4 regions of the Lentisalinibacter salinarum genome follow, and region 2 is predicted to be linked to each of the others. Evidence: riboswitches for the same ligand, from Rfam matches in the RefSeq annotation. Region 2 holds a riboswitch; each other region holds the start of a gene.

Region 1 (9,035 bases), on a different contig from region 2:
CGACGGCCAGGAAAGAAGGGAATCGGGCCTGAAGGCCCTCCTACGAAGTCAGAACCAGAACGAGACGAACAGCTGGACCACGTCGGCATCGAAGCCGTACAGGGGTTCCTCGCCGGGGGCGGCGCCGGGCACCCTGAGGTCGCGGAAGTTCTCGTAGTCGAAGCGGATGCGGTCCCAGAACAGGTTCAGGGAACCCTTCTCGACGACGCTCCAGCCGTCGCTGACGAACTCCCAGCTCACGCCGGCGCGGATGGTCGCGCTCTCGAAGGTGCTGAGTTCCTTGTCGCGCCCCATAAAGTTCTGTGCGTTCGAGCGCGGGAACAGGTCGGCGTAGAAGTCCGCCTGCTCCTGGGTGTAGTAGCGATAGCGGGTCGAGAAAGTGAGCCCGTGCTTCCAAGGATGGACGTAACCGATCTCCCCGGTGTGCGATTCCACGCCCCAGGTGTCGGAGAAATACCGGTAGCTTCCGTGCAGCGCCGCCCGCCAGGGCATGCGGTAGCGTGCGGTGATCGAGCCTGCGCCGCTGGTGCGGGTGTTCGGGTAGATCTCGGGCTCGAACTGATAACCGGCGGGCTGATCCGCCGCAAGGTAGCGCACGGACCGGTAGGGGTTGTTCAGGAAGCCCTCGTCGGTGATGGCGTCGAAGGCGAAACTCATGATCAGGCTGCGGGTGACGATCTGCGTGACCGCGAGACTGTACTGCTGGCGGTCGACCTCCCGGCGGAAGTCCGGGTCATTGGACTTGCCCACCTCGTCCCAGCCGAGGGCGTAACCGAGCGTCACGGTGGTCATCTGCCCGAACAGGTCCTGGCTCACGCTGAAGTTCAGGCTGTTGGCAGCGTAGTCGCTCTCGTCGCTGCGCGTGTAGCCCACATTCATCAGCGTGTTGCCGTACAGGTAGGTCGCGCCCAGGGAGCCCTGCTTGCGCTCCTCGGTGTAGGGGCTGGCGGTGGTCACCACGTCGATGGACGCGCTGGAGACCATGTCGAGGTAGTAGTTGGCCGACAGCGAGAAGCTCTTGCCGACCTGCTTGCGCAGCAGCACCGACGGGCCGTCGATGGTGACGCCGCCGCCCTCGTAGCGATGGTAGAGCACATCCGCCCGGTCCTCCGGCAGCACGGTGGCGAGCACCGTGCCCGGCAGCAGTGCGAGCAGGACGAGCAGACTTGCGAGGTGGCGGGCGATCATGACGCGATGCTCAGTTGCACCCGCAGCCGCCGCCGGCGCCGCCCGTGCCGCCGCGGGCCCCCTCGCGGGCATCCCAGACGTGCATCTCGTAGGCGCTGGCCACCGGATGCATGTCCAGGGCCATGATCGGATCGGCCAGGTGGTCCCGTTCGTAGGGCTTCACCCAGGGCTCGATACTGGAGCAGCCGGCGGTGGCAATGAGCACCGCGCAGGCCGCCGCCGTACGGATCAGTGTCTTTTTCATCGTCCTCACCCCGTTTCCCGGATCAGAAGAAGATCGTGAAACCGATATGCCCCTCGATGTTGTGGGCGGTCTTCTCCTCGCCGAGGATGTCGATATCGAACAGGTGGTCCCGGACGTCGGCATGCAGTGCGATCACGTCGTTCAGCAGCAGCCTGTAACCGAAACCGAAATTCACCGTGAAGCGGTCGTCGCCCGCGAACTCCGTGCTGCCGATCCCGGCGATGAGATACAGCGCCTGGGAGAAAGCCAGGTTGCGTCCGACGAAAGCTTCACCCGGTAACACGTTGTACCCGAGAGAAGCGTTGTAGTATGTGAACTCGCGCTCATCGTCGGTCAGAATCTCCGCCGCACCACTGAGCCGCTCGAAGCTGGTCTCCTCGGTGTCGGTGCGGCCGTACGCGGCCTCGACGAACAGCCCCTCGGTGATGTGATAGGCCAGGCGCACGCCGTAGACCGGGTTCACCCCGAAGTCCTCCACGCTCATGAGCCCGGTGTAGGCGCCGATCTCGAAGTTCTCGCTGTCGATCTTGGGCGGTTCCACGTCGCGGCGCTCCACCTCGGGTTCGATCACCTGCTCCGGCACCTCGGCGACCGCATCGTCCGGCTCGTCGCCGCCCATGAATGGCAGGCTGCCGCAGCCGCTCAGGGCGAAAGCGAGCCCGGTCAGAAAAAGAACCCGAATCCGACTTTCCATTCTTCGATTTCCTCATTCTCGTCGCGGCTGGTGAATACGACATAACTTTTGTATTCGGCGCGAAAAATAAAACGTCTCGTCACCCAGGCCCGTACGCCGACGCCCACGTGGGCGGTCTGATCGGTACGGTCGCTCGGCTGCACCAGGGTGGCCACCGGTTCGATGCGCAGCACGCCGGTGCCGAGGGTGAAAAACGGGGAGACGCGCCAGTGCGGCCAGGTCTGGTGCACGATGCTCACGTTGGCCATCCAGCCGTCGGAGAAATTGCCGAGCAACTGGGTGCCCCACAGCTCCAGCGCCAGGTTCGGCGTGAACGAATAGCCCAGGTAGCCGCTGATGACGTTGGCGCCGCCGAAGTCGCCGGTGAGCCCGCCGGATTCCCAGCGCCGCACGAGATACTCCTCCCGGCCGGCCGTCTCGAACTCGGTGGGCGCGCCGGCCTCGTCCAGCGTCATCAGCATCTCTCGCTCGTGCACCCAGCCCTCGCGGCCGCGCGTATCGCGCACCTTGAACCACTCGGTGCGCCGCTTCAGCAACTCGACGGCGTCACCGCGCTCCACCACGTTGAACACGGGATAGCCCCGCCCCGGCCCGGTGTGCATCTCCAGATACGGCTCAGCCACGGTGACCTGACGGTAGCGCTCCTCTGCTTGCGCGTCCGTCGCGAGCACGCAGCAGAGGAACAGGGCGAACACTACCGCCAGGGACCGCATGGCATCAGTTCTCCGGCGCGTCGAACGGGTTGTTGTAGTACTGGGCGCCGATGTCCAGCCATTCCGACAGGAGCTTCAGCTCGGCCGGGGTGAGCCAGCCCGCGTGGCTGCCGCCGGTTGCGAACCGGTCGAAGAAGCGACCGGACGCATTGGCGCCTGCCGTACTCATGCTGGACGGCACGGTCACCGGCTCGAGGATGGGATCGCCGGTGTCCGGGTCGATACCCACCTCCACCAGCAGGTCCACGAGGGCACCCATGTCGAGCACCTGCTCGTTGTCGTCGGCCAGCAGCTCCCGGTAGGCGTTGAAGTGATCGGGTTCGTCGGGAGACGCGCCGTCGGTCAGCTCGAGCTGCCCGTCGGGCACCTTCAGCTGGCCCATGGCATCGGTGCGGGTGTGGCAGGTGATGCAGGTATTGTCGGCCTCGGGGATGCCATCCTGGTCCACGTCCACGATCCGCGGCTTCGACCACAGCGGATGGATGTGGGCCTCGTAGTTGATCACCGCCCGGCAGGTCGCGCTCCAGTCGCCGATACAGTCGGGCGTGGCCGGCGCCAGGGTGTCCAGGCCGGACTCGTCGGGCACCACCGTGGGGCCGTAGCGCCATGCGAACGGCTCGTCCTTCGCCCGGCCGGCGGCGGCCTCGTCGGTCCAGACGTCCTGGTAGACGATATCCAGAGAAGGCTCGATGGCGGCGCAATCGGTGGCGCAGCTGGTGCGCGCCCGCACCTCGGCCATGGTCTCGCCCACGTCGGCGAACAGGGTCGGGTCGGTGTTGGGGAACGGCTGCCCGGTCACCTCGGCGCCCTCGTTCAGCACGGGATACGCGTCCGCGCGGCCGTGGGACTCGCCGCTCGACGGGTCGTGGCAGCCGGAGCACTCCAGCAGCTGGCCGGGCCGCAGCTGCAGCCAGTTGTTGTGCCGCGGCCCGATGCGCCGACCTTCACCGTCGAGCACGCTGACGCCGAGGGCCACGTTGGCCGGGACCTTGATCATCACCGAGCCGTCGGGCTCCACTTCCGCGTAACCCACGATCTCGCGCATGCCCTGGCCTGCGGAGACGCCGAAGGCGCTGTTGTCGAAGTCGCGTACGTCCTCGTCCGGGATGGAGACGGCCTTCACCACCCGCAGGAAGCGCGCCGGCCGGTCGGCCGCGGTCGTCTGGGCCGGGTCGGCGAGCACGTCGATGCCCGCGCCCGAGACGTCCTCGCCGGCGACGTCGTAGACGCTGCGGATGTGGATCACAGCCGCGCCCTCGGCCGCGATGTCCGGGTCCAGGGTGAACGGCTCGGAATCATCGAAGATCACCGGCGGCGTGCCGGTGCCCGGCTCCGCGGCGACGATGTCCGTGTACATGAAACCCTCTTCGGGCGCGACGACCGGCTGCTGGGTCTCATCGCTGCGGTCGTAGATCCAGACGCCGTAGAGCGGCGGCGCCTCGACGAGTGCCGCGTCCGCCAGGTTGTCGTCGGTGCACGGCACGATCCTGAGATCGACCGGATCCTGCAGGCGGCACTGGCTCCAGCTCACCAGCAGCCGCTCTGTGCCGTCGCGCAGCGGGAACACGGAGTTGTAGCGACCGCCCGGCGAGGGCGTATCGGTGTCGATCAGCACCTCGTTGATGGTGGCCGCGGTCTGCGCCGGGCCGGACAGCACGCCGATGTTGTCCCGGTTCGGCTGGGTGTTCTCGATGTAATTGGCGACGTCGATCTCGATGATGTCGCCGCCGCCCCCGGCGCCGTCGAAGGGGCGCAGCAGGGCCATGACGTTGCCGTTCGGCAGCTCGCGGGGGCGCAGGAACTGCACGGGCTCGCCGCCGCTGCCGGTGTCGTGGCTGTTGGCGCCGTACAGCAGTTCGAGCGCGGCTCCATCAGGGTTCATGCGGTAGAGATGGATGCCGTCGTTGCCCGGCGCGTTGTCCCAGCGGCTGAACACCACCTGGCCGTTGGAGAGCACCGCCGGATCCAGATCGTGACTCTGATTGAAACTGACCTGCCGGATCTCGGTGCCGTCCGCGTTCATGACGTGCAGCACCAGCGCCGGCACGTTGCGGTCCTCGTCGAGGGCCGCGAACTGAGGCTTGCCTTCGTCCAGCAGCACGGCGCCGGACTGGCGCTGGCGCGTGGAGGAGAAGATGATGCGCCCGTCGGGAAGGTACGCAGGCGCGAGGTCGTGGCCCGACTCCGCGACGATGTCCGAGGCGATGATCCGCCGCAGCGTCTCGCCCGGGATGTCGTACTCCCACACGTTCCAGGTCGGCTGATCCTCCTCGTCGGCGCCCTCGATGAACTGCGCCCGCATCGCGAACAGCACCTTCGTGCCGTCGCGCGATATCTCCAGGTCGCGGACGTCGCCCAGGCCTTCGGTGATCTCCCCGGTGACGTTGACGTCCGCTGTGCTGGGCGAGGCGCGGTCGCGCACGTACAGATCGGCGCCGATGTCGAAGGTCACCGGCTCGCGCACGTCGAAGTCGGTCGGGTCACCGTTGTCGTCGACCGGGACCGGCCGCTTCACGTAGGCGATGGGGAAGTCGAGTACGACGGGGTCGGGATCCTGCCCGCTGCCGAAGCCGATGCGGCCTTCGCCGCTGCCGCCGCCGCCGCAGCCCGCGGCGGCCACCAGCGTGCAGGCGACGGCGACGAGAGCCGCCCTTGCCGGCGTCCTCCGGGTAACTGTCTGCATCGTGCTGTTCATGGGACATCCTCTTTCCTGCAGCCGTCACGCGACGCACTCCTGCGATCACTGCGGGAATGCTGCAGGCGCCCTGCACCGCCGGTCTTCCGACACGCGGCTGGAAGGCTCGCGACCAGCCGTGACCAATGGTGGAGAGGGGCCTCACTGCATTCTGTTAACAAGATCACAAATCCATGGAGTTCGTCGCGCGCACGTCCTGGCGGCTCTGATGAATAACGAGCGGCGCAGTATAGGGAGCGTTCCGGGACGCGCGTAATGTGGAAATTCGCCGACAGAGAAAGCGCACCGATGGCCTCGTAATATCGGCTGCGAGGTGACGCGAGGGCCGTCACCCGGACGCACGTTGTCGTGGATTCGCGACAAGCCGAAACGCCCGCCGAATCAGGGGGTTGTCCTCCGGTCGCCGACAAAGTGTCGATTTCCGCCGACAAGTGGTTGACATATGCCGGCCCGGCGCCGCCGCCCCGATCAAACGCAACCCGTTGTTCTGTATTCGAAACGGCTTTTCCTGTGACCCGAGTCGTGATCTGGCACGCGGCTTGCAACCGTCTGCCCGCAACAGTAGCCGGCCGCGGGGGAGCACGCGTGGCGGGAGTCCCGGGAGACCACGGGACTTGTGAATGGAGTCACGGTGGCCCTGTCGGCGATCTGCGAGCATCGGACGCTTTGAATAGCGCGATGCGCACGCAGGGCTTCTGAAAAGGGCAAACCCGTCGAAAGGCGGGGACGCAAAGCCAGCGGTCTACGGACTCACGTCCAGGACGGCGAAGCTGCCACGAGTGAAAGCTGACGATCAGCACGGATGGTCCGCGCGGACACGTCCTCCGCTCCCGACGGTCTTCGCCCCCTGGCAGTAAGGGAAGACGGAAACGTATGAGCAGGATCGTCATGAACGTACCCATGAACGTACAGAAGCAGTTCGCGCACGCGCTTCCGCGCCGCGCCCTACTCGCCATCGCCTGCCTCGCGCTCGCGCTGGTCGCCACGGCCGAAGCGGGTCCGCGGGAACAGGCGAAACGGCTCCACGACCGTCTCGCGGGCGTGCCCCCCACCGAGCAGGTGCTGGCCGACATGGAAGCCGACATTCTCGCCGGCAACCCCATCGCGGCCGCGGAGACGGCCATGGAGAACAGCGCCTTCTACAACGTGACGCTGAAGAACTTCGTGACGCCCTGGACGAACCGGGAGCAGACGGTGTTCGCGCCGCTGAACGACTACACCGCCACGGTCATCGGCATGATCCGCGACGACGTGCCGTTCAATACCGTGCTCTCCGCCGACATCCTCTACGTCGGCGACAGCGGTCTCGGGCTGCCTCCCTACTCCATGTCCGACAACGCCCATTACGAGGCCATGGAGGAACAGGGCATCGATCTGAAGACCACGCTGGTGCAGACCAGCCAGTCCGCGGTCACGGAGCTGCCGGCCTCCGCCACCGCCGGCGTGGTCACCAGCCGCGCCGCCGCCGAGGCCTTCTTCATCGCCGGCACCAACCGGGCGATGTTCCGTTTCACGCTGATGAATCACATGTGCAACGACCTGGAGCAGGTCAAGGACGGCTCGCGCTCGCCGGACCGCATCCGCCAGGACGTCTCGCGCAGCCCGGGCGGCGACAGCCGCGTCTTCCTGAACAACTGCGTGGAATGCCACGCGGGCATGGATCCGCTGGCGCAGGCCTACGCCTACTACGACTTCGACCCGGACACCGGCCGCATCGAGTACACCGAGGGTCAGGTGCATCCCAAGTACTTCAATAACGATGCCAACTTCCCGTTCGGCTTCCGCACGCCCGACGACCGCTGGGACAACTACTGGCGGGAGGGGCGCAATGCCAGCCTCGGCTGGGATCCGTCGCTGCCGGGCAGCGGCAACGGCGCCAAGTCCCTCGGCCAGGAGTTCGGCGCGAGCGACGTCTTCGCCGAATGTCAGGTGAAGAAGGTGTTCGAGGCCGTGTGCTTCCGCCTGCCACAGGATGCGGCCGACCGGGCGGCCCTCGACAGGATCACCGGCGTATTCCGCGCCGATCAGTACCGCATGAAGACGGTGTTCGCCGAGACCGCCGTGCACTGCATGGGCGAATGAGGAGGTCGGCAATCATGGATAGAAACAACAGGGTCTCTCTGCCCGCCCGCGCTCGCCTCGTCGTCGCTCTCGCAGCCGCCGCCGCGCTGGCCGGCTGCTCCAGCGGCGCCGACGTCGAGGAGAATCCGGTGACGAGCGTCACGCCGTCGCCCGACTACACGGGCCCGGCGCCCGCCACCGACGATGTGCAGTCGTTCAAGATCGAGGTCTGGGACAACGTGCGTCCGGACAACCGCTGCGGCGCCTGTCACGGCACTGGCGGCCAGGCGCCCACCTTCGCCCGCACCGACGACGTCAACCTGGCCTACGAGGAGGCGAACGCCATCGTCGATCTGACCTCGCCGGCCGACTCCCGCATGGTGACGAAGGTGGCAGGCGGCCATAACTGCTGGGAATCCAGCGACGCAGTCTGCGGCGAGATCCTGACGACCTGGATCGGCAACTGGGCCGGCGACGCCGCGGGCGGCGGCAAGAACATCGAGCTGGAAGCACCGGTGGAGAAGCAGCCCGGCGCCAGCAAGAGCTTCCCGGACGACGCCGGCGCGCTGTTCGGGCAGACCGTGCACCCCGTCCTCACCGAGTACTGCGCCGGCTGCCACACCAGCGCCGCGGCCACGTCGCAGTCGCCGTTCTTCGCTGAGGCCGACGTGGCGGCCGCCTACGATGCCGCGAAGTCGAAAATCAATCTGGACGACCCAGCGGCCTCGCGCTTCGTCGTGCGCCTGGCGAGCGAGTTCCACAACTGCTGGAGCGACTGCGCAGCGAACGCGGCGCAGATGCAGTCGGCCGTGGAGGCTTTCGCCAATCAGGTGATGCCCACCGAGGTCGACCCCGATTTCGTTCTCAGCCGCGCGCTGGCACTGACCGACGGCATCGTCGCCTCCGGCGGCAATCGCTACGAGCGCAACGTGATCGCGCTGTGGGAGTTCAAGACCGGCCAGGGCGACACCGCTTTCGACACCAGCGGCGTCGAGCCGGCGCTGAACCTCACCATCAGCGGCGCCTACAACTGGGTCGGCGGCTGGGGCATCGCGCTGCGCGAGGGCAAGGCCCAGGGTACGACCACGGCGAGCCGCAAGCTGCACGACCTGATAAAGGGCACCGGCGAGTACGCGATCGAGGCCTGGGTGGTGCCCGCCAACGTCGTCCAGGAGGAGTCCCGGATCGTCAGCTATTCCGCCGGCACCACCGCGCGCAACTTCACGCTCGGCCAGACCCTGTACAGCTACGACTTCTTCAACCGCTCGGATGCCACCGACGGCAACGGTGACCCGGTGCTGACCACCTCCGCCGCCGACGAGGACCTGCAGGCGACCCTGCAGCACGTCGTCGCAAACTTCGACCCGGTGGAGGGCCGCAGCATCTACGTGAACGGCGTGCCCACCGACGACATGGACCCGCTCGGCACGGGCGGCAGCA
Region 2 (9,035 bases):
TCCTCGGCGCTCGTCGCCCCCGCCGTCGGCGAACGAATCTTTTCATGCTCCAGGGCCTGGAGGCGCCTCTCTATCTCCGCCAGCCGACGTTCGATCTCTCCGTTTCGATCAGCCACGATTCCCCCCTGTGTCCTCGTGACACCGTTACGCTCCCGCTCGGAACGAAAAAAGGGCCCCGGCTGTACCGGCGCCCTTTTCCCCGATACACATGACGGTCCGCTCTATCCGATACCAGCGTCCTGCCGTAATGCCGGTATGAACTTGTTCAGGACCCAGAAGATCAGGAAGGGCAGCGCGGCCACCGTCAAAGCCCCGAACAGTCCCTCTTTGAAAGTCTCGATGCTGTGCGGAATCAATGGGATCTCGTAGTGCATGTATCCCGAGAACGACAACGAAAAGGCCTGACCGCCTATGACCACGTTCCAGCGCATCATGAATACGCCGAACAACACGAGTATCAGCGCCACCACGGTACGTCGGATGGTACGCCCCGGCAGTGTGAGCAGCAGCAGGGGCACCAGATTGCCGAGGCCGTACTGGAGCACGAATATGTTGATGAAGTCCTTCCCGTACATGACCGATCGCAGGATGTCCCATGACTTCATGGCCGTATAGCCGCGGAAGATCAGGTCCAGCAGTTCCAGGCTGATGGCCGCCACGAGGAAACCCAGCAGGTATCGTGTCGATTTCGTGATGGTCTCGCTTTCGACGCCCTTGATCTGCGTTGCGTCACGCGCCGCTCCCGTGCGCCGCTCGCGGAACGCTTTCCACTCCATGATCACGATGTAGGTGAGCATGCACAGCGCGATACCCGAGACCACCGCCGACATGATGAAGATGACCGGCATCAGCGGCGACATCCACAGTGCATTCGCCTTCACGGAACCGAAGATGAACCCGGCGTAGCCGTGCAGGAAAAGGGCTACCGGGATACCCACCGCCGCCAGGATCCGCGCGGCCTTGTGGTCGATCCTGAGTGCCGCGTCGCTGGTGTCGTAAGCGCCCAGCGTCAATGCCCGGTAGACCAGTCGCTGCGCCTTGTTGCCAAGTCCTGCCTGTCCCTTGAGCAGCTCTACCTGACGCACGAAATAGGCGCGATAAACGAACCAGATCTCGCTCAGCACGATCAGGCCGTAGGTGGAGAACACGATGCCGAATGCCGCGATCGCCGAGGTGAAATGCGGGGTCAGCAGCGGATGGGATGCGCGCAGCGGCTGCTGCAGGTGCAGCAGCAGCGGGACGGCGGCCACAGGCAACAGCGCCAGCGAGAAGACCAGGGAGAACTGCGCGATATTCTTGAGATCCTTCTGGCCGAATACGTGATAGAGCGACGAGAGCACGAAGGCGCCCGCGACCAGGCCCGTCATATACGGATACATCACGATCTGGATGCTCCAGTAGATGAACTCGTTCGGATAGACGAAGAGCTCCTTGACGGTCCACTCGGCACCATGGACGAACATTTCAGAACTCATGGTTCACCTCACTCTCTCGTCCAGCCCCAGATAGAATACGTGCGGTTCCGTACCGTACTCGTCCTTCAATACCTGCACGCGCTCCGTCATGATGATCTGTGTAACGGGATCGTCGGGATCGCGCAGATTTCCCATCCGCCGAGCGCCGAAGGGGCAGGCCTGTACGCAGGCGGATTCCAGCCCCTGGGAGATTCGGTGATAGCACCAGTTGCACTTGTCCGCCGTCTTGGTCTCCGGATGGAAGAAGCGGACGCCGTAGGGACAGGCCATGATGCAGTAGCCACAGCCGATGCACCACTCACGATCCACCAGCACGACCCCGTCGTCTGTCTGGTACGTCGCACCCACCGGACAGACCTGTACGCAGGGCGGGTTCTCGCACTGATTGCAGAGTTTCGGTACGAAGAATGCCTTCTCGATGTTGTCCGGATCGATCGCCTCGCCACGGATCTCTGCGGACGTGTAACCGTCCCTGCCCGCATTCGGTGAATCGACGTGCGTCTCGCCGTCCTTCGTGACGACATAGCGTTCGACCCATGTCCGCGTGATCGGCGCGTCATAGGGGATCTCGTTCTCGAGCTTGCAGGCTTTCACGCAGAGGCCGCAGCCGACGCATTTGCGGGTATCCACCAGGAAGACCCATCGCAGGTTCGACTTTTCGGCCAGGGCGCGGGCCTCGCCCGGGGCCAGGCTCAGTACGGTGATCCCGGGTAGCGCCGCCGTCAGCGCTCCGGCCATGGTCTGCTTCAGGAACTTGCGTCGGGAGCAACTCATCGCCTGTCCTCCAGGTCCGGGTGATGGGGATCGTGGCACTTGCGGCACTCGGCCTGGCGGCCATGACGGTCGCCGTTGACGCCCGGCAGTTCTCTGCGCAAGCTCGATGGATAATCGAGAGTCTGGTGACAGCGCAGACAGAGATCCCGGGAGGCGTCGATCGGGAGCTTCTTGACCTCCCTGGGGTGTCCGGCGGCGGGTCCGTGGCAGTTCTCGCACTGCATGGCCGCGTGCTTCGAGGCGGCTACCTCTTCACTGTTCTCGCGATGGCAGCGTTCACAGCGCTCCCGGCCCCGGTACTTCACCGGGAAGTCCTTCCATTCCTGGACGTTGCTTGCGCGGTAATAATGGTAGGTGAAGCTCTCGCCGTGGACGCCGAAATCATCCGGCACCATGAACACGCGCCCGACGAGGACTGCCGCCACGACGGCAATTGCCACCCACAGCGGACGCAGCCAGTGCTTCTTCATGCTTAACCCCCAGTCGACGTATACCGACGCCGCCGATGCCGAGATACCACCCGGCCACCGCGGCTCAGCATTCGTACTGAAGGCTCGTATCGACTGCGGCTCGCTCGAGGCCGTCGGAGAATCATGTCTTGCGCGCCCTCGCCCCCGTGGACGCCGGTCCTCCGACCGCTGCGAGCGGGTCGCCGTCGAGTCAGTCCGGTGACTTCCCGCGGCGCCCTGCTCTCGGGGGCCATGGTCCTAGAGCCGAACCGGCGCGTTCAATAAGGAGAAGCCCTATCGGTAGATACCCTGATAAGACCGGTCCGGCCCGTGTCCAATGCGAAATCGCAATTCTCACATGCGTACGCGAAGATAGGGTCTGGTATGAAGCGTAACGCGACATACGGGATGGAAGGAGGCAAGGAATGACGAGTCAAAGGAAGAACATCTTCGTATTCGGTCTCGATGACTTTCATCGTGCCGATCTCGAATCGCTCCCGCGGGCGGGCGAGTTCTGCTTCCATCAGTTACTCACATTCGAAGAGGCGACGCGGGCCGACCTGCACCCCACCGACGAGATGCTGCCGAAGGCGCAACGGATACTGGAAGAGTTCGATGGATCGGTCGACGGCGTCATCACCCACTGGGACTTTCCCAGCACGGTCATGACACCGATACTGCGCAAGCGACTGGATCAGCCCGGTCCGAGCGTGGAAGCCGCGCTGATGTGCGAGCACAAGTACTGGTCGCGGGTGGAGCAGAAGCGCGTGGCGCCGGACGTCGTACCTCCCTTCGCGGCGGTGAATCCGTTCGCCGACGAGCCGTTGTCCGATCTGGACCTCGACTTCCCGTTCTGGCTGAAGCCCGTCACCGCTCATTCGTCCAACCTGGGCTTCCTGATCGAGGACCGGAAGGACTTCGAGAAAGCGTTACCGAAGATCCGGGACAACATCCACCTGTTCGGCGAGCCGGTGAATCATCTCATGGGATACGCGGACATACCGGAAGAAATCGAGGGCATCGACGGTTATCACTGCATCGCGGAGGCGATCATCTCAAAGGGCCGTCAGTGCACGCTGGAAGGCTACCGCTACCAGGGCGAATTCGAGATCTACGGCGTCGTCGACACGATCCGCGACCGCCACGTGCAGAGCGTGCTGTCACGCTACCAGTATCCCTCCTCCGTCCCCCGCGACACGCAGGAGCGCATGAAGGAGACGGCCACCGCGATACTGGACGGCTTCGGTTACGACGACGCGCCGTTCAACGTGGAGTTCTACTGGGACCGGGACAGCGACGAACTGGCGCTGCTGGAGATCAACGGCCGCATCTCCCAGTCACACTGCCCGCTGTTCGCGCTGGTGGACGGCGCCTCGCACCAGCAGGTCGTGATCGACCTGGCCCTGGGGGAGCGGCCGCAGCCGCCCCACCGGCAGGGCGACCACAAGGTCGCCGCCAAGTTCATGATGCGCGTCTTCGAGGACGGCGTCGTCGCCCATGCGCCGGGGCCGGGTGACGAGAAGCTGCTGGAGGAGCGTTTCCCGGAGGCACGCTTCGAGTGCCACGTCAGCGACGGGCAGTCGCTCGACGAACTCCCGTTCCAGGACAGCTACAGCTACAACATCGCGGACGTCTACCTGGGCGGCGAGGACCAGCACGAGCTGCTGGAGAAATACGAAGAGACCAAGCAACTCATACCGCTGGAGATCCTGCGCCGCCCCGAGATCATCTGACGGGCCGCCCTACTGGACCGTCTTCGTGGCGGGGGCGGAGTAGTCGCTCTCTACGCCCGAGGTGTTGTAGGACGTCGCCACGAACTCATAGGTGTCCGGCACCAGGTTCTCCACCACGTAAGTCGTCACGCCGGGATTGTCGATGGTCACCGAATTCGGATAGCTGCCGGACGTGGTCCCCCAGTAGATGCGATAGCCCGCCAGATCCGTCAGCGCCGTGCCGTCCGTGTTCTCCGTGGGCGGCGACCAGCTCAGGGTGACCGAGCCCATGGCGATGGCCTCGACCGTGATCGAGAACGCACCGAGGGACGCGGAGGCCTGACCGTCGCTCACGCTGATGACGATGTCGGCGTAGGTGCCGACGTCCCCGGCCTGCGGCGTGCCCGACAGGCGGCCGGTAGCGGCATCGAACGCCGCCCACGCCGGCTTGTTCGTGATCGAGAAGCTGAGGCTGTCGCCGTCCGGATCGGTGGCGCTCGGCGTGAAGCTGTACTGTGTGCCCTCCGTCACCGCCTTCGCCGGGCTGCCGGAGATCACAGGCGCCGAGTTGGTGGCCATGGCCTGCACCGTGATCGTAAAGGCCGGCAGCGACGCCGAGTCCTGGCCGTCGCTGACGCTGATCGCGATATTGCCGTAGGTGCCCGAGTCACCAGTGGCCGGCGTGCCCGCGAGACGGCCGGTCGACGTGTCGAAAGACGCCCAGGACGGCATGTTGGCGATATCGAACACGAGCGCGTCGCCGTCCGCATCGCTCGCGCTCGGCGTGAACTCGTAGGCCGTCCCCTCGTCCACCGACGTGGCGGGGCTGCCGGAGATCACAGGCGCACTATTGCTCACGACCGCACGCACCTCGATGGCGAACGGCCCCAATGCGGCCTGGGCCTCTCCGTCCGTGACGGTAATGGTGATGTCCCCATAGACACCGGCGTCGCCCGGGGCGGGCGTGCCGAAGAGCCGACCGGTGGCGGTATCGAAACTGGACCACGCCGGCATATTCACGATATCGAAGGTCAGCGAATCGCCGTCCGCATCGCTCGCGCTCGGCATGAAGCTGTAGGATGCGCCTTCGCTGACCGTTGCGGGCGGGCTGCCGCCGATGGTCGGCGCCGAGTTGGTCACCAGTTGCCGTACCTCCACCGTGAACGGACCCAGCGAGGCCGTCGCTTCGCCGTCGCTGACCGTGACGGTGATATCGGAATAGGAACCCGCGTCACCGGCGCCGGGCGTTCCGAACAGCTCGCCGGTACCGGCGTCGAAACTCGCCCAGGCCGGACGGTTGGCGATCTCGAAAATGAGGGCATCACCATCGGGATCGGACACGGTCGGTGCGAAACTGTAGCGCTCGCCTTCCGTAACGACCGTCGGCGGGTCGCCACTGATCGTCGGCGGGCTGTTCGTCGACGGCGTGTCGCCGTCGTTCCGTGTGGTGCCGTTCACGGTATCCAGCTCGTCCTGGCTGCCGTCGGCCACGGCGATGATCGTGTTGTCGAGTAACTCCACCGACTCACGGGGCACGATGCCCTCGATCTGTTTCGGCGAGATGCCGGAGTCGAAACCGGAGAGCACCGCCTCGAGATCGTCGAATTCCGGCGCGGGCATCACGGCCTTGGCCGCCGCCAGGCCGATCCGGACCTGCTCCAGCGCTGCGGCGCTCACGGGCACCTCCGCCGTGGTGGCGCCCGCGGCATCGGGCATCACCTGTCGGATGGAATCGTCCATCGGTCCCATGGCGTCGACGCCGTTGACCTGCAGACGGTTGGCGATCGCCTCCAGCAACGTCTGCGTCGCGGCCACCGTCGCCACGGCAGCGATGCGCGCATCCGCCTTCGCGCCGCCGGCGCCGTCGAGCTTCCCGTCGGTGAGATCGGACGCGATCGCCGCCACGACGGCGTCGCCGTCCACCTGGCGGCCCACGGCGACGAGCGAGTCCCGGGTGCGCCGGATAGTCTCGCCCAGCGTCTCGGAAGCCTTCACCATCTCCGCGATGGTGGCAGCGTCCAGTGCCTGGGTCATGACCGGTTCTCCGGTCAGAGTGACGAGACCGCTGTTCAGCTTCGTCGTCACGCGGTTCAGCGCGATGGCGAGGTTCTCTTTCGTCAGACCGCCCGGCAGTTCGGCTGCGAGTTCCGCCGCGAGCGTGCTGAACGGGTTCAGATTCGACACGGTCTTCTTGCCCGGCTCGAGCGCCACGCTCTTCAGCACGAAATCCGGCGCGAGTCCGGTCACCAGGTCGGTACCGCCCTGCGCGTCGATGGACAGCGGATAGTGCTTGCCCTTCGTGCGTACGGTGATGTTGTAGCCCGCGCTGGCATCGCTGGTCATGCCGCCGAGTTCGGTACCGTCCGCGGCGACAATGCGAACGGCCGCGCCGATGATGGGCCCGTCACCCACGCTGCCCGACAGTTCGTGATCGCGCAGGATCTCGCCGGTGGCGCCACCGGGATCGTTCGCAATGGGCTGCTCCGCCACTTCCTCTTCCATGAGACAGCCGCTCAGCGCGAGCGACATCACGGGAAGAATCAGCAGCCTGTTCAGTATTGCTGGCGCGGAATATAGGCGCATAACGGCACTCCTGCCTGTGACGGGCGGGCTATCCGATCAAAAGACGCAGCTTCAGGCTGCGGGGTAATGTCGAATCGAAACGCTGCCGGGGGTCGGCGAACGAGCGCTCTTGTTGTTGGGACGCCGGCATGAGGCCGGTGAGCGCCCTGTTCCTGTTGGCAACCCCGCTGTCTTAGGCTCTCGCCCGTAGACCGGTGGCTTTGCGTCCCGACCTTTCGATCGGTTTGCCCTTTTCAACTAACTCGATTCTCTGTCGTCAGCAGACCTCGTTGTTCGAGACTGTCTGTTGAGGACGAACTTTAGCACCAGTTATGTGGAGCACAACATGTCTCAAAACGCCGACACGTAGATGCCGAAATGCGCTGCGGCGAGTCGCGGTGAATTATGTCGTCTGCGTTTGTGCGCGTCGGTACGAAGCGCGGCGGGAGGAGTATTTTCCATAACAAAAAAAGAAAGGCCCCGCGCGGAGGCGGAGCCTTTGCTCTGCAGAGTTGCGCAGCGATCCTACTTCATGGTGATCTCGCGCATGAGGTACGCGCCGGTGATTTCGCGCATCGCCGGATAATTCTGTACGAGTTGCTCGGAACGCTCTTCCTGCTCCTCGCTCCACTTCGCCATGAACGCGTCATAGCGTTCCTTCGACGGCGCAAGATCCGCGGTCTCCGCGAACTTGATCACCAGAAGTAGATTGAAATCCCCGCTCGCCGCGAGCTGGCTCGAGTAGATGGCGTAGTCCTCGATATGACCGAGCTCCTTAGCGAGGTCGTTGGCGGCCACCCAAGTGTCCCGGATCCCTTCCAGGTAGGCATCCATCATGTTCGGCTTCACCTTGATCGCCGAGATCTGATAGACGGAGTCGCTGATATCGTAGTCTTTCCAGGGCTCCAGTTCGGCCATCGCCGAGGACGAAAAGGCCAGCAGAACGGCGATTGCCGACAGTCGGATAATGCGCATGATTCTCTCCCTTGTTTCTTCGTTGTTGCGCTTGTCGTCCGGTCCGCGACTGCAGGCCGGATGCGCAGAGAATAGCACGGTCGGAAAAATCGTTGGCAGGACGCACCGCTAGATCGACCGCAGACTGTCCCGTGTACGCAGCCGCGCGTCGCGACGCACCTGCGCCGAACGGTAGCGGCGTTTCTCGTCGTCGGTCTCCGGCAGCACGTCGGGCACGGCCGTGGGCCGGCCCGCCTCGTCGAGACCGACGAAGGTAAGGTACGCGGAGACGACGTGCCGGACCTCGCCGCTGCGGCTGTTCTCGGCCACGACGCGCACGCCGATTTCCATCGAGGTATTCCAGGCACGATTGACGGAGGCCTTCACCAGCAGCGTCTCGCCGGTGCGCGCAGGAGACAGGAAGTTGAGGCTGTCCACCGCGGCGGTGACGCAGGTGGTGCCGCTGTGGCGCTCCGCCACGATGAGGGCCGTGCGGTCGCACAGGGCCATCACCAGCCCGCCGAATACCGTCTGCTCCGCATTCAGGTCGTTGGGAAATATCTTGTAGACGTTCTGCTCGACGGCGGAATGCGAAGGTGCTCGACCGGGCATGCTCATGGTCTCTCCCTCTTCGATCTGTCCAGTGCCAGGACGACGAGACGCCGCATTATCCGTTGCCCGAGACCTTCGGGTGATCCCAGTTCCAGCCGTTCCAGGTGATCCTCGTACCGGCGAGAGTCGTCGGAGCGGCCGGAGCCCATCGCCGCGAGCGTCATGCGCAGCCGATCCGGCAGCCGGGCGGTGGCGCCCTCGAGCCACGTGAGCGCCCCGGCGAGTTCCTGCTCGACGGTCGTCAGGTCGGTGCCATGGGGATAAGCCGGAAAATACGGCGCCACGTCGGGAGCGTCGAAGATCGATTGGAGCGCTTCGGGTGTATTCAGCCGGGCATCGGCGGAAACCGCGTGATCGGCCGGCACCTTGCCCGCCGTTCTTGCGGACGACAGCAACTCGTCCTGGAACGCGGAATCCGCGATGTCCAGCATCCGGGCGATCACCTCCCGGTCGGGTCGGCCGCGGGTCGCGGCGATCCCGTATTCGCTGACGAACAC
Region 3 (9,035 bases), 350 kb from region 2:
TCGGGGTTTTGCGCCGGCTGGCAGGACGACGGCGGCGGCGACCACCGGCCCGGCGATGGGCGCGTAGCCCGCTTCGTCGATGCCGCAGACACGGCCCTCGAACTCGCGCTCGATATTCAGAGTGGGCCATTTCGGGAGGGGCGTGCGGGCAGGCATCCTGCCGGGAGGTTAACCGAAACGGCTGGGGCTGTCTCGGTGTCCGCCTCGGCGCTGCAAGGGGCCTTTCCCCCGGTTGTCGAACGCCGCTCCGGCTACTCTGCCACCGCTTCCAGGCGGGCCCCGACCGGCATTGACGAAGCGCAATGCAGTCCGCCGGCGCGGCTCCGACACTGACCCATGAAGGAAATCGGCGCGGCACGCCGCCACCATGCTGACAGGTCCGGCGCTGCCCCGTGCGCCGGCCGTGAGAAACGGAAGGAGGGAAAATTGGCACCGCGTGCGGCGGAAAGCGGCGCACCACTGCGGACGGCCGGCTTCGCTGCAGCGGTGTTCGACCTGGATGCCGTCCTGACCGGCGCCCGGATGCGCCACGCCGAGGCATGGAAGCACGCCTTCGACAGGTTGTTCTGCGCGATCGAGTCGCAGGCGGAGCGCCCGTTCTCCATCGAGAGTGAATACGCCGCCTGCTGCCATGGTCGGCCACCGATCGACGCCGCGGCCGCGGTGCTCGCGGCTCGCGACGTGCAACTGCGCCCGGGTACGCCGGATGCCCCCCCGGGTATCGGCAGCATCCACGCGCTGGTAAAGCTGACGCACGAGATGTTCCTCTCCCTGCTCGACGCGCGGGGCATCGACCGGGGGGGCTCCGCGCTGGGCCTGGTAGCGGAGTTCCGTCGGAAAGGACTGCATACGGCCGTGGTGTCGCCGAGCCGGCACTGCATACCGGTACTCGCGGCAGCCGGGGCGTTGGAACTGTTCGATGCAAAACTCGACGGAACGGATGCGGCGCGGGCCTCCCTGTCGCCGAAACCGGCACCGGATTTTCTGACTGCCATGGTGCATGAGCTCGATGTTCAGGCCCGGCAGTGTATCGCCGTAGAAGATTCAGAGGCCGGGATCAGGGCGGCACGCAAGGCCGGATACGGCCTGGTGATCGCGATTGCCCGGGACGGGCCGGACCAGGCGGAAGCCCTCTCGCGTCTGGGTGCCGACACGGTTCTGGACGATCAGTACCTTGACGAATTCGACACCGCGGGTGTCTCGCCGCTCAGCGGTTCGGAACTCGAGGTTCTGCGAGATCGTCTCGGCGGCGCCGCTCCGGCGCTGTTTGTCCACTACGAGGGCACACTGGCGTCGAAAGCGGGACTTCCGGCCGACGACCCGCGGGCGGAAAGGCTCAAGCGGCTCCTGGCGCGGCTGGCCCGACGTTATCCGACGGCAGTAATCAGCGAATGCGATCTGGAGAAATTGCGCAGCGAACTCGACGTACCCGGCCTCGTCTACGCCGCCAGGGACGGCCTGGAGGTGGAGTTGCCGGACGGACGACGCGAGCAGCACCGGCCGGAGTCTGCGGCGGGCATGGCCTGGGACCGGGGCGAAGCGTTGCAGCGCCTGCTGTCACTCCTCGGCCTCGCCGAGGACGGCTCGGTGGTCCCGGTCTACGTGGGAGACGACATCAAGGACGAGGACGCTTTTGCGGCGATCGATGAGCGCGGCATCGGGATCTCGGTCGGAGGCTCCCCGGAATCGACCATCGCGCCCTTCACGCTGCCGGACCGGGAAGCGGTGTGCCGGTTGCTGGCGTGGTTCAGCCGGCAATAAGCCGGCGCGAGCTCAATCCCGCGCGAGCCTGCGGAGTTTCTGCCGGTCGCAGCCGAGGTGTTCGCCCCGGTCCGCCGATACCGGCTGAAGGACGCCGTCCCTCTTCAACTCGGCGACGATGCGGCTGACGCTCTCGGGCGTCACCCCGAGTGCCTCGCCCATATCCTGGCACGTGAGCAGTTCCACCTCGCCTTCCGGCAGACCGTCCTCCATGCGCTCCAGATACAGGATCAGCCGCGCTACACGGCTCCTGATGCGGCCGGTGGAGAACTCAGTGATCCAGACATCCGCCTGACGGATGTGCCCGTGCAGAGACTCGAGCAGGTCGATGTAGCGATGCGGCCGTTCGGCGCGCAGACGGCGCAGGTGACTGGCCGGCCAGCATCGAACGTTCACGTGCCCGAGGGTGACCGCGCTGTGGGGAGAGACGGCTCCGTCCTCTTCCGCGACCGGCATACCCAGAACCGAGCCGGGCCCGCGCAGGCCCACGATGCGCGCGCGGCCGTTCGGCAGGTGCCGCACGAGCTTTACGAGGCCGTCGCGGATGACGTACACGCTCGAAGCCCTGCTACCTTCCCGGAGCAACATGGTTTCCGGCCCGAAATGTCTCTCGGAGGAAACCGACACGGGACCGCCGTTCGGTCCGGCTGTCGGGTCTCCGTCTCCCCGGTTCCGGAGCAGATGATTCTCGGGAATCATGTCGCTCGTGTCGACGGCCTGCGTCATCCCGGACATTTTCCAGCGTCCCCCTTGAAGCGATTCATCCTGATTCCGGCGACGGTTGGCTCCGTCGCGGGAGACGTACTCGGTCTCCGCATTCAGTGTGGCGGCAGACAGCGCTGCCACCAATACCGGAATCGGGGTATAGGCTTGTCGGGAAACGCTGATTGAGGCAGACGGCGCCGTCTCGCCGGCTGCCGGGCGGGCGCATCGAGAAACCGCAATGTGGGCCGCGGCAGGTACGGGCTACGGTCCCGGCGATGGAAATCAGCAACTACTACGTGCCCGTCGCCCTGATCCTACCTCTCATCGCAATTCTGGGCATCCTGTGCGTCACCCTCGGCATGAGTTTCGTCCTCCGCCGGCGGCGCGGCCGGGAACAGCCGCAACGCGGCGACGGGCGACGGGACGAGCGATAAGGCTTCCCCTGCTGCGCCGCGCGAGGTGTCCGACCGGGATATCAGCTGCCGGCCATCTCCTTCAGCTTCTCCGCCTGCTCTTCGGTGACCGGATAAAAATGACCCAGGCCGCAGGACGCGCCCGGCGACAGCCCGGAGCACCGGTACGGCAACTGGTTGCGATAGATGTCGCCGTTGCGCATGTGGAACAGGATGTTGCGATCGTCGACCACCTCGGAACGCTCGATCCGGATCAGGCTCAGGCATTGTTCCGGCGGACCCGACACGAGGTCGAGCGCTTCATTCATCTGCTTGTCTTCTGCCGTTGCCTGTCCCGCTGCCAGCAACACAAGGCACGTCGCGGTGAAGAGTGCGCTGCTTCGCATGGTTCCTCCGGAGAACTGCTACACCCCTTACGCTAGGCCCGGCCTGCCCCTGCGGGCATTGAAAAAGCGCAATCGAGCCGGGTTGCGGCCCTGCCGTATTGCGTCCGCTGCGCCGCGCCCGCATCATCGCGTTGCACTGCCACCCCGCCACGCCCGAGGGAGCCCCGATGATCCACCGAACGTTAGATGTCCTCTCCTCCACCGCCACCTCTTTCCTGCGCGGCTTCAACGGTATCCAGGCCCGTCCGGCCCTGGACAAGCCGGAGAAGATGCTGGAGCTCTACGAGTTCGAGGGCTGCCCGTTCTGCCGTCTGGTGCGGGAAGTGCTGACGGAGCTGGATCTGGACGCGGTCATCTACCCCTGCCCGAAAGGCGGCGAGCGCTTCCGGCCCGAGGTGCTCGCCCGGGGCGGCAAGACGCAGTTCCCGTTTCTCGTGGACCCGAACACCGGTGCCAGCATGTACGAGTCCGCGGATATCATCGAATACCTGTTCGTCACCTACGGTCGGCGCGACGTGCCCTTGCGGTGGCAGGCGCAGAACCTGCAGAAGTTCACGTCCACCGTGGCCGGAATTCCGCGTTTCACCGCCGGCACCCGGGCCCGCCCCGGCGGCAGTCGTCCGGAACGGCTGCTCGAGCTCTACAGCTTCGAGTCGAGCCCGTTCGCACGCGTCGTGCGCGAGCGGCTGTGCGAACTGGAGATCCCGTACATCCTGCGCTCGGCAGGCCGGACAAAGGCGAGCGACTGGGTGCCGCCCGTCGTTCGCGACGCGCTGGGCATTGAAGGCCAGCCGGAGCTGGAGAACCGCCGCGCGCTGAAGTCCCGCGCGGGACGCGTCTCCATCCCATACCTGGTGGACCCGAACACGGACACCGAACTGGCGGAGTCCGGCGACATCGTGGAGTACCTGAACCGCACCTACGGCTGAAGCTCGGCCGCACGCCGCCGCCGGCCGTCCTACAGGAAGAACTGGGCCAGGTAGGGGTTCAGCAAGCGGCCGTCCGGGTCGAGCCGCCGGCGCATCTTGCGAAAGAACTCGAGCCGGCTGCCCAGCGAGGCGGCGACCTGCCCGGCCGAGAGCCCGTCCGTCTGGTCGAGAAACGGGATCCCGTTCCATTTCTCCGCGAAATCGGCGAACTCGAGCACGAAATCCTGCCACTGCGGACGGGGTGTGCTCACCGCCCGCAGCACGAACACCGGTCCGTCGAACGAGGGCGACAGCAAAGCGCTGCGGTCCCGGGCGAGCCGGTAGCCGACGGTGGGCATGTCGCAGCGGAACCGGGTGCGGGCGTAGTAGTCGCGACAGAATTCCCGGTAGGCCTGCACGATCAGCGGAAACTCGGCCGCCGGGAAGCACCAGCTGGAACAGGCGAGCCGGCGTCCGCCCCGCCCCCCCGGACGGGCTCCGCCCTGCTCCACCGCCGCGCTGCCGGCGTGGACGGGGGCGCTGAACAGCGTCTGACCCGCTCCGTTGATGCGGTCGATCATGCCGTAGCGCAGAGCGGGGATCGGCACGATCCAGGACATGGAGTTCGTCATCGCCGGCAGGATCGTGCTCTCGCCCCAGTCCTTGATTTTCCACAGCAGGCGGTTGACGTGGGTGTCTTCGTCGCCGTTGCGCCGTAGCTCGAGATACACCTGATCGCGGAATGGCAGCAGGTAGAAGCGCAGACCCAGCTTCGATCCCAGCAGCCGGCCGGAGACGGCCGCGAGCTCGGCCGTGCTGCAGCGCCGCCGCCGGATCGTGAAAGGACTCATGGGCCGCACCCGCAGCGTCACCTCGTGGATGACGCCCAGCAGGCCGTAGCTCAGCCGGAACATGTCCAGCAGGTGGGGACGGGAGGCGTCCACCGTGAGTTCGCCGCCCTCGGGCGTGACCACCTTCATGCTGACGACCTGGCTGGAGAACAGGCGGGTGCCGACGCCGGTGCCCGGACCGATGCAGGCGCCGGCCACCGCCCCGCCGACCGTTCGACCCATCAGGTCGTGTCCGCCGGCGAGTTCCAGCCCGTAGCCCGCCAGTTCGTCGGCGAGACGCTGCAATCGAAGCCCGGCCTGCACGGTGACGTGCTCGTCGCCGACCTCGAGGACGCCGTCGAGGCCTGTCATATCGATCACCGTACCCCCTTCGGCCACCGAGCAGGGAGTGGACGCGCTGCCGGCGCCCATCGGGCGGAGCGGTGCCGGCAGGCCCGAGCCCGTCCGCAACAGATCGCGCAGCGCCTCCGGACTTTCGGGCCTGGCCACCGGCGGGGCCGGCGTGCGGCGGGCGGCGCGCCGTGGTGTGACCGATCGACCATTGCCGTGATCGCCATGGATCCAGTCGCGGACCCGGTCGTGACTGACTGCGTCTCTCATCGGTGTCGTTCCTCCGCGGGACCGCTCCCGCCAACGGGCTGCGGCACGTTGCGGGTCACAGGTCCCGGCACGAGAATGAGCGGAGGATGGCCCGGGTGGGCGTGGTGCGGCAGGACGCCGCATCGCGCTTCCGTCTGGCAGCTCCGCTGTCCCGGCGACGGCCGGGGACCGGTGGCTTTGCGACCCGCCCTTTCGAACGGTGTGCCCTTTTCAAACGAACGCCGAGCGTCGCACGGGGCCGACAGACTGTCAATCGTGGGCAGAGCCCGACACGTTCCGGCACGGCATGATGTCAAATCGCCGCGCAAATACAGCCCGGCCGATGTCCGTTTGCCGGGGCTCGCGTCTTCGGTTTGCCACTATGCCGGGCCCTCCCCGTTGCTGCTTAAATGCCGTGGGTTACCGCCAAGAGTCCGGGAACAAAAATTCGGGGAGAGCGATGTACATCAATCCGGAGTCCGTCCTGCGCTGGATCCACATCCTTGCGATGGTCTACTGGCTGGGCGGTGAATGGGGCGTCTTCCAGACGTCTTACAACGTGGCGAATCCGAAACTCTCACTGGACGAGCGCCGGCGGCACATGGAGACCGCCTACCGGATCGATATCCTCGCCCGTACGGGCATCATCCTGCTGCTGCCTCTCGGTCTGCACATGGGGTTCAACCTGGGTGTGCACGATTACGGCGGCGGCTGGCTGTGGCTCGTGTGGATCGTCGCCTTCGCGTGGCTGTCGCTCACCTGGTCGGCATTCGTCTACCGGGACACCGACCGGGGACTGCGGCTGACCAGGATCGACGAGGCCGTCCGCTACGTCGTCATCCCCGCGCTGTTCCTGGCCGCTGTCTGGTCATACCTGACGGACTGGCCCTTCCGCGCGGACTGGTACTCCACCAAGGTGCTCATCTACAGCCTGCTGCTGGTGATCGGCCTCGGCCTTCGCTTTATCATGCGCCACTGGGTACCGATCTTCCGCGAGCTTGCCGAGAAGGGCCCGAATCCGGCGCTGGAGCAACGGCTGGCGTCAGAGCTCGCTATCGGCCGCGGCATGGCCTACGTGTACTGGATCGGCATTGCTTCCGTGGCCTTCCTGGGCGCGACAAAGCCATTCTGAAGCCAACGCCACGCCGCCATTGGCAAGGTCCGGGTAAAACCGGGACAATGCGCGCGGTTGAGCGAGGCGCCGGCGGCGCCATATCGGAGACATGAGCGGAGAAGAAATCAGCCGGATGAGCCTGGACGAGCTGCTGGTGCGCAACCGCAGTCTGCGTGCGCAGTTCAGCGAGGATCCCGGCCTCCAGGACGAACTCCAGGCGCTGCAGCGCTGGCAGGCAGGCCGCCTGGAGCAGACCTATGCGGACCTGCAGGAGCGGGAACGCTACCGCCCCGGCGTCGAGTTCTTCCTCGAAGAGCTCTACACCGACAAGGACTACCTGCCCCGCGACACCCAGCTCGAACGTGCCTCGCCCATCCTGAAGCGCATGCTGCCCGCCCAGGCTCAGGAGTCGATGCGCATGGCCGTGCAGCTGGAGGTGCTGAGCCAGGAACTCGACGGCGAGATGACCCGGCAGCTCGGCGCCGGCACCACGATCGACGAGCAGAGCTACGCGGAGGCGTACCGCAAGGTGGGCCGCCGGGACGACCGCGAGCGCCAGATCGGATTCATCCTGGAGGCCGGCCGGGACCTGGAGCGCCTCGTCAAACTGCCGATGATCTATACCCTCGTGCGCATGGCCCACGGCCCGGCCCATCTGGCGGGCTTCGGCGCGCTGCACGACTTCCTGGAAGACGGTTTCAGGGCCTTCCGTGCCATGGGCGGCGCAGAGGAATTCCTGCATGCCATCGAGGACCGTGAGACCCGCATAATGGAACAGATATTCTCGGAGCATCCGCAGCCTTTCCGGCTCTCCGACGACGCCGAGGCGCCGCCGACGGAGGCGCCGGGCTGAGGCCGCCTATTCGTCCCGCTGCAGGATTTCGATCAGCTCGTCGGCCTCTTCCGGATCCACCGGATGGAATTTGCCGAGACCGCAACCGGCCGCCGGCCTAAGTCCACCGGCAAAATCGGTCAGCACCGTGATGATATCGAGATCGCACAGGCGGCCGGTGGGCACCTTGTACATGAAACGCTCTTCGCGGGAGAGTCCCGGGCAGGCGCGCGGCAGCTGATTGCGATAGACCGTGCCGTTCTTCATGTAGAAGAAGATATTCTCGTCGTCGACGACTTTCGTGCGGTCGACGCGTATCAGCTGCACGCAACGGACCGCCTCCGGATCGTCGGCGGCGACATCGGTGGGCTTCGCTTCCCGCGGGCTGCTGGCACAGCCTGCGAGGACCAGTGTGACTGCTGCGACCAGCACGCCTCGTGGCCAGCTCTTGTCCATGTTCATAACGTCCTCCCTGTCCCGGCTCCCGCCGCGTATCGGTGTTCCTGTTGGTATAGTACCGCGTTAGCGCAGCCGTCAAGTAACCGGGAGGTGGAGGCCGGACAATGGAAAGTGCGAAGCCGGAAAGGATGCTGAAGGCGTTCATGCAGGGACTGGAGAAGCGCAACGCCCACGAGCCCGAGTTCATCCAGGCCGTCTGTGAACTCGCCCGCTCCGTGATGCCGCTGGTCCACGCCAACAGCGCCTACCGCCAGGAACGCATACTCGAACGCATGACGGAGCCGGACCGGATCATCGTTTTCCGCGTGACCTGGGAGGACGACAACGGCAACGTGCACGTGAACCGCGCCTGGCGCGTGCAGTTCAACCGCGCGATCGGCCCGTACAAGGGCGGGTTGCGTTTCCACAAGACGGTGAACCAGAGCGTGTTGAAGTTCCTCGGCTTCGAGCAGACCTTCAAGAACAGCCTCACGGGTCTGCCGATGGGTGGCGGCAAGGGCGGCTCCAATTTCAACCCGAAGGGTAAGTCGGATCGGGAGGTGATGCGGTTCTGCCAGAGTTTCATGACCGAGCTCTTCCGCCACATCGGTCCGGACGTGGACGTACCGGCGGGAGACATCGGCGTCGGCGGCCGCGAGATCGGCTACATGTTCGGCCAGTACATGCGCCTGACCAACGAGTTCGAGGGGGTGCTGACCGGCAAGGGCCTGTCTTACGGCGGCAGTGCGGTGCGCAAGGAGGCGACCGGCTACGGTGCGGTGTACTTCCTGCGCAACATGCTGGAGCGCGCCGACGAATCCCTGGAGGGCAAACGCATCGCCATCAGCGGCGCCGGCAACGTCGCTTTGTATGCAGCCGAGAAGGCCATCCAGGAAGGCGCGAAGGTGGTCACCCTCAGCGACTCCCACGGCCACATCCGCTGCGAAGCCGGCCTCGAGGCCGAGGCTCTCGAGGAGATCAAGGAGCTGAAGTTCCGCGCGCGGGGTCGCCTCGCGGAGCTCGACGGCAGGATCGGCGGGGTCGCATA
Region 4 (4,395 bases), on a different contig from region 2:
GCAAGTTGCGAGCGCTTCTGGCCGCGAGGCGACAGTTGCCAGGATCAGGCTATACTTTCCGCTGCTGACTCAAATGCGACATTCGCGCAATGACGACGAATCGTACGATTGATCTTTCAAATGCGTCGTCGAAGAATGAGCTTTTCGCGATTCTTGCTGAAGAAATGTCGTTTCCAGATTGGTGGGGTAAGAACTGGGACGCGTGCTGGGACTGCATGACTGATCCGCAGTTAAGCGATCTACCATCTCAATTGCGTTTCCACGGATTGTCAAAACTGCGCGAGAAACTCCCCAAAGATGCGGAAGCTCTTTCTCAGCTTCTCACCGATCTGGGAAAGCATCGGACAGATATCTCCGTCTCTTGGGATTGACCCCAGCGGCTCCTTCTGGCCGCAAAGCGACCCTAGCGGCGCTCTGAGGTATGATTTGCGGAGTCGACCCGAAGCCGTCTTCCGGAATGCGTGAGATTCTCAGGCTACTTGCCAAACTGGCGATTGCCGCAGTAGGGCTAGCAGCAGTCGGCACATTGTGGCTTTTTCTACCGGTCTGGTTTACGCCGATCGCGAAATTCTGGTACGAGCCTGGATTCGAGGAAGCAGTCTCTGCGGCGCTAAAGGACATTCCCGATCACGAAAATGCGTGTATCTATGACGATACGCAGAATATCTTTGTGACGTCGGCGGAACAGCTAGACGTCGGGAGGATGCTAGAGAAGGCCGTGAAGGATAGAGTCCCCAACCCTCGCGAAGGTAAATTGAGAGATCCACATTTCAGGATCTATGCGAACGGTCGAACTTATTATTGGAGTTTTAGCGACGAAGAGTTTCACCCGTTCTTGGGCGATAGGTGGACCCTGAGAGGAAAAAGCGCAGAAAAGTGCGAAGCCTACAACCGCTACCCAAGAAGGTACCAGCAGGTGTACGAAGAGCGGTACGGCATTGGTGTGACCGAAGCAAATTTTTGCTGCGGATCCGATTATTAGCCTCAACTTCGACCGCCCGCTCTTGGCCGGAAACCGACCCCTCGGTCTGTGAGGCGCCATAGAGCCAAGACCGGCTCAAATTAGGGTCGCCTATCGACCCGAAGCGGACGAGATTTTCTATTGGCGCAATAGATACAAGCTGCCAAGTATCGTCAGCTTTCTTTACATATCTACAAAACGCGCGGCGCAGGGGCAGACTCAACCCTCTGTAAAGTCAGAATATTGACGATTTGGTATAGAATTTGCTCGGGGAGCTCTGTACCTCAGATGCAGCCACTTGGGAGAGCCGCATGAACCGAATAAGAAGCACCTGTCTAGCCATTGTGGCTGTCTCGCTATCACCGATGACGGCGACCGCGGACGAGATCACTATCGATTTCGAAGATCCGGGAGTTGCGCTGCCGAGGCCAGGAGGAACTGATCCAGCAGTTGATTTCGCCTTTGGTGGCTACTCGGTCACATCGGGAGGATGCGATTTTGTCGCCGGCGACAGTTTTGCCGGCACGGAAAACGGTGTGGATGGTAGCGATAACGGTACGACTCACATCTTCGGTAGCGATATCACGATGACATGCGGGGGAGCCTTCGACCTTTTGGGTTTCTCGCTTGGTGAGGACTACCTCGAAGAGACTTTCTTGTTCCTGGTTGATGTCGTCTACGCGGGCGGCGGCGCGTTTACGGTCGGCGCCTGGACAGACGGCATTTTCGGATTCCGAGGGTATGGCTGCGACGGATTTTGCGCCGATATCGTGTCTGCGCGGATCTATACGAGGGACAACGGTTCGGACGGACTTCCCTTCCAATTCGCATTGGATAACATTCGCATCAACAAGGTGCCCGAACCCGGAACCCTTGCCCTCCTAGGTGCTGGCCTTCTCGGCATGGGTTTTGCCCGCAGACGCCAGACGGCTTAAGAAGCGTTCTGTTCACCGTGTTCGATAGCCCCGCCCAGTGCGGGGCTTTTTTTCCGCTTCTGGCCGGAAAGCGACCTTTCGGTCTGTGAGGCGCTTTAGACCGAGGACCGGCTCAAATTAGGGTCGCTTATCGACCCGAAGCGGACGTTTGGTTAACCGAGCTTCACCGTATCTCGCAGCCAAATGCCGTATCCTCGTCCCGGCAATATTGTGCTGGTGGGCACCGGGGGGAGGACCGGTCGTCCAGACCGCTAAAGGTAGGTCTTGTGTTGTAGATTGGCCGGGCCGACGGTTCTGATCGAGCGCCCCGGATACCCTGACGAGTCATTAAGCTGCGCCTACCTCTTGCGAGTATCCCCTATTGATCACCTGCTCGAGATAGAGGAGCGTTAGGCGTTGACAGAGCGGCGCTGGGCTTAGTCAACCCATGCATCTTCCGCTGGCGGCAAGTCGCCAAATCAGAATAGAGGTGACATCTATGGCTACACGTACCGACAAGAGCACTTGGGTGATCGGTGGGGGAACGCTGGCCGGACTCGGCACCGGGCTGATTTTTCTACAAACCTCAGCTCTGACTTTCGTAGCGTCTATCCTGATCGGCATTGGCGTTGGTCTTCTTATTGCGCCATTTGTTCCTTCGCGCCAATAGCCGCGTCTGGCCGGAAACCGACCTTTCGGCCTCTGGCCGCGCGTAGCCCACGTTCTTGAATCCGCTAGGGTCGCTTATCGACTCGAAGCGGACGCTAGGCAAATCCCAGAATTGACTGTCAAGAAAAAAGCGAGAAACTAGTACTTGCGATAAAGGCAAACCTGGCGAAAGCTAGTGACGCAAAGCCACGGGTCCTCGCTTCCTCCGAGAAGCCATTGCTGACTTCCCGAGGGACCCAAGATCGCCGGGCTGCCGAGGCAGTTGGTCCAAGCGGCGATCAATTTTCTCGTATCTGCTCACCGCCAAGGCGGTTACTTATGCCTCTTCACCTGGAGCCATTGGATCTTTCTAACAAGCTTCAAGCTTATAGGTCCGTGCTTATTGTCTCATGCCCGATTTGCCCGCCTGTCAGTCTGGCAAGTGACGAAAACTTGCCCTTCATCGAATTCTTCAAGCATGGCATTAAGACACCCGCCTACGAAGACTATGTAGGCGAGACCCGTAAGTCTCTTGAGCACGACGGGATCGAAACTGGCGTCTTTACCAGCTACCTCCCGTGCCCTGCGACTTGTCTTTGGACGAGAGGCCAGCGAACCCGATTGTTGAAGCAGGCCGAAAAATATGAGGCTGCTCTGGTCATGGGATGCGAATCGGCAAGATATACCGTCGAGCAAACCCTCGCGGACATCAATTGCGATGTCATCTTGGGGATGCAGTTGGTTGGAATTACGAATGCGAATCTAAAGTTCGGATTTCCGTTGACTGTCGAGCTAAACAATCTCGCTCGAGTCACCGCAAATGAGCAAACCGAAGACGCGCAATCGATAGAGGCGAGCTGACATGTGCTTATTTTTCAGTTTTCTTCCCGCAACATTTTGGACGATTGCTGGTTACTTCGTCCTTTTTGCATCGTCAAAGTCCAACGGCGTGACTAAGACATTTGGGATGGCACTCGCAATCTGGGCATTCCTACTTGCCGGACTCATTATATTGGGTGGTGTATATATCACGATTGCTGGAGCCTGCCCGATCACTGAGTTGCTGAAATGCTCGGTTTAACAACCTCCAGAAATAAGTGGCTGTAAGCTCAGGCTGAGACTGGAAGAAGAGATGAGGGTAAACGTAGGCCACTCGATGGAAAGCCGAGGATAAATTATGAATTTACAGCGAAAAATTGGCCTTGAGGTGGACGCTGCGAAACCAGTATGTCCACTTGGTGAGGTTGTCGGGAAAGAAATGATCGCTAAGAAGCGGATTCCCGTTATTTCATGCGCGGGAGGATGCTTTCGCGGAGAAATTGCTCGGATCGCAGCTCACATGGTGGCGAAAGAGGAGCCATATAGTCGAGGATGCCATGGCGAGATGATTACAGCACCACATTCGGCAATGGCAAACTGGGCAAAGAAAGCCGATAAAGTGATTGTGATAGATGGTTGTTTCATGCATTGCCATGGCAGAATGATGAAGAACATCTTCGGCGCTGAAAACACGATCCAATTTGATGCCCTGCCTATGTATAACAAGGACCAAAAATACTCAGAGAATATGGTTATCGACGAAGTCCCGGAATCTGAGAGGATCGATTTAGCTCGGCAAGTGGCAGATAAAGTCCTCTGCGCTCTGAGGGCGTGATAGGCCTTTAAAAACGTTGCGAGGCAGGTTTCTATTGGATCCTGCTCACTAGTTTTGCTAAGCCCAGTCTTGGCTGCTAGCTGAACAGTTCCTAACAATGGCGGATTGTTCAATGGGCTCAAACACTGGTCCTTCTCTGCCGCCTTATGAATTGAAAGTCTGACGGTTTGGATTGGACCTGACACGAGGGTTCTCATCTGGACGACACAGGTGGAAGC

Evidence for each region. A riboswitch is a leader RNA that binds a small molecule or an ion and turns the genes downstream of it on or off. The one in region 2 is predicted to bind cyclic di-GMP.
Region 1: it holds a riboswitch for cyclic di-GMP, as region 2 does, so the genes downstream of both, ACJMKZ_RS05570 (hypothetical protein) here and ACJMKZ_RS12605 (putative Ig domain-containing protein) in region 2, are expected to answer to the same signal.
Region 3: it holds a riboswitch for cyclic di-GMP, as region 2 does, so the genes downstream of both, ACJMKZ_RS10900 (FAD-binding oxidoreductase) here and ACJMKZ_RS12605 (putative Ig domain-containing protein) in region 2, are expected to answer to the same signal.
Region 4: it holds a riboswitch for cyclic di-GMP, as region 2 does, so the genes downstream of both, ACJMKZ_RS17755 (hypothetical protein) here and ACJMKZ_RS12605 (putative Ig domain-containing protein) in region 2, are expected to answer to the same signal.

The regions. Positions count from the first base shown of each region.
Region 1 covers NZ_JAPDRH010000002.1:546,628-555,662, forward strand. Annotated here, with positions in the region: gene ACJMKZ_RS05545 (DUF3570 domain-containing protein) at 49-1,188, opposite strand; gene ACJMKZ_RS05550 (DUF4266 domain-containing protein) at 1,199-1,432, opposite strand; gene ACJMKZ_RS05555 (outer membrane beta-barrel domain-containing protein) at 1,455-2,126, opposite strand; gene ACJMKZ_RS05560 (SH3 domain-containing protein) at 2,096-2,839, opposite strand; gene ACJMKZ_RS05565 (HzsA-related protein) at 2,844-5,534, opposite strand; cyclic di-GMP riboswitch class I at 6,228-6,312, shown strand; gene ACJMKZ_RS05570 (hypothetical protein) at 6,435-7,616, shown strand; gene ACJMKZ_RS05575 (LamG domain-containing protein) at 7,631-9,035, shown strand, end outside.
Region 2 covers NZ_JAPDRH010000003.1:438,173-447,207, forward strand. Annotated here, with positions in the region: gene ACJMKZ_RS12580 (hypothetical protein) at 1-116, opposite strand, end outside; gene nrfD (NrfD/PsrC family molybdoenzyme membrane anchor subunit) at 222-1,463, opposite strand; gene ACJMKZ_RS12590 (4Fe-4S dicluster domain-containing protein) at 1,479-2,249, opposite strand; gene ACJMKZ_RS12595 (cytochrome c3 family protein) at 2,246-2,719, opposite strand; gene ACJMKZ_RS12600 (ATP-grasp domain-containing protein) at 3,124-4,431, shown strand; gene ACJMKZ_RS12605 (putative Ig domain-containing protein) at 4,441-6,993, opposite strand; cyclic di-GMP riboswitch class I at 7,148-7,232, opposite strand; gene ACJMKZ_RS12610 (hypothetical protein) at 7,498-7,947, opposite strand; gene ACJMKZ_RS12615 (acyl-CoA thioesterase) at 8,056-8,544, opposite strand; gene ACJMKZ_RS12620 (acetyl-CoA hydrolase/transferase C-terminal domain-containing protein) at 8,541-9,035, opposite strand, start outside.
Region 3 covers NZ_JAPDRH010000003.1:88,708-97,742, reverse strand. Annotated here, with positions in the region: partial or broken gene ACJMKZ_RS10930 (ribonuclease HII) at 1-156, opposite strand, end outside; gene ACJMKZ_RS10925 (HAD-IA family hydrolase) at 337-1,761, shown strand; gene ACJMKZ_RS10920 (Crp/Fnr family transcriptional regulator) at 1,774-2,460, opposite strand; gene ACJMKZ_RS10915 (hypothetical protein) at 2,742-2,900, shown strand; gene ACJMKZ_RS10910 (hypothetical protein) at 2,942-3,265, opposite strand; gene ACJMKZ_RS10905 (glutathione S-transferase N-terminal domain-containing protein) at 3,433-4,194, shown strand; gene ACJMKZ_RS10900 (FAD-binding oxidoreductase) at 4,224-5,624, opposite strand; cyclic di-GMP riboswitch class I at 5,758-5,840, opposite strand; gene ACJMKZ_RS10895 (hypothetical protein) at 6,064-6,735, shown strand; gene ACJMKZ_RS10890 (FFLEELY motif protein) at 6,827-7,570, shown strand; gene ACJMKZ_RS10885 (DUF6491 family protein) at 7,577-8,011, opposite strand; gene gdhA (NADP-specific glutamate dehydrogenase) at 8,113-9,035, shown strand, end outside.
Region 4 covers NZ_JAPDRH010000004.1:475,001-479,395, reverse strand. Annotated here, with positions in the region: gene ACJMKZ_RS17775 (barstar family protein) at 90-371, shown strand; gene ACJMKZ_RS17770 (hypothetical protein) at 458-982, shown strand; gene ACJMKZ_RS17765 (PEP-CTERM sorting domain-containing protein) at 1,273-1,896, shown strand; gene ACJMKZ_RS17760 (hypothetical protein) at 2,375-2,545, shown strand; cyclic di-GMP riboswitch class I at 2,690-2,802, shown strand; gene ACJMKZ_RS17755 (hypothetical protein) at 2,977-3,384, shown strand; gene ACJMKZ_RS17750 (putative zinc-binding protein) at 3,701-4,177, shown strand.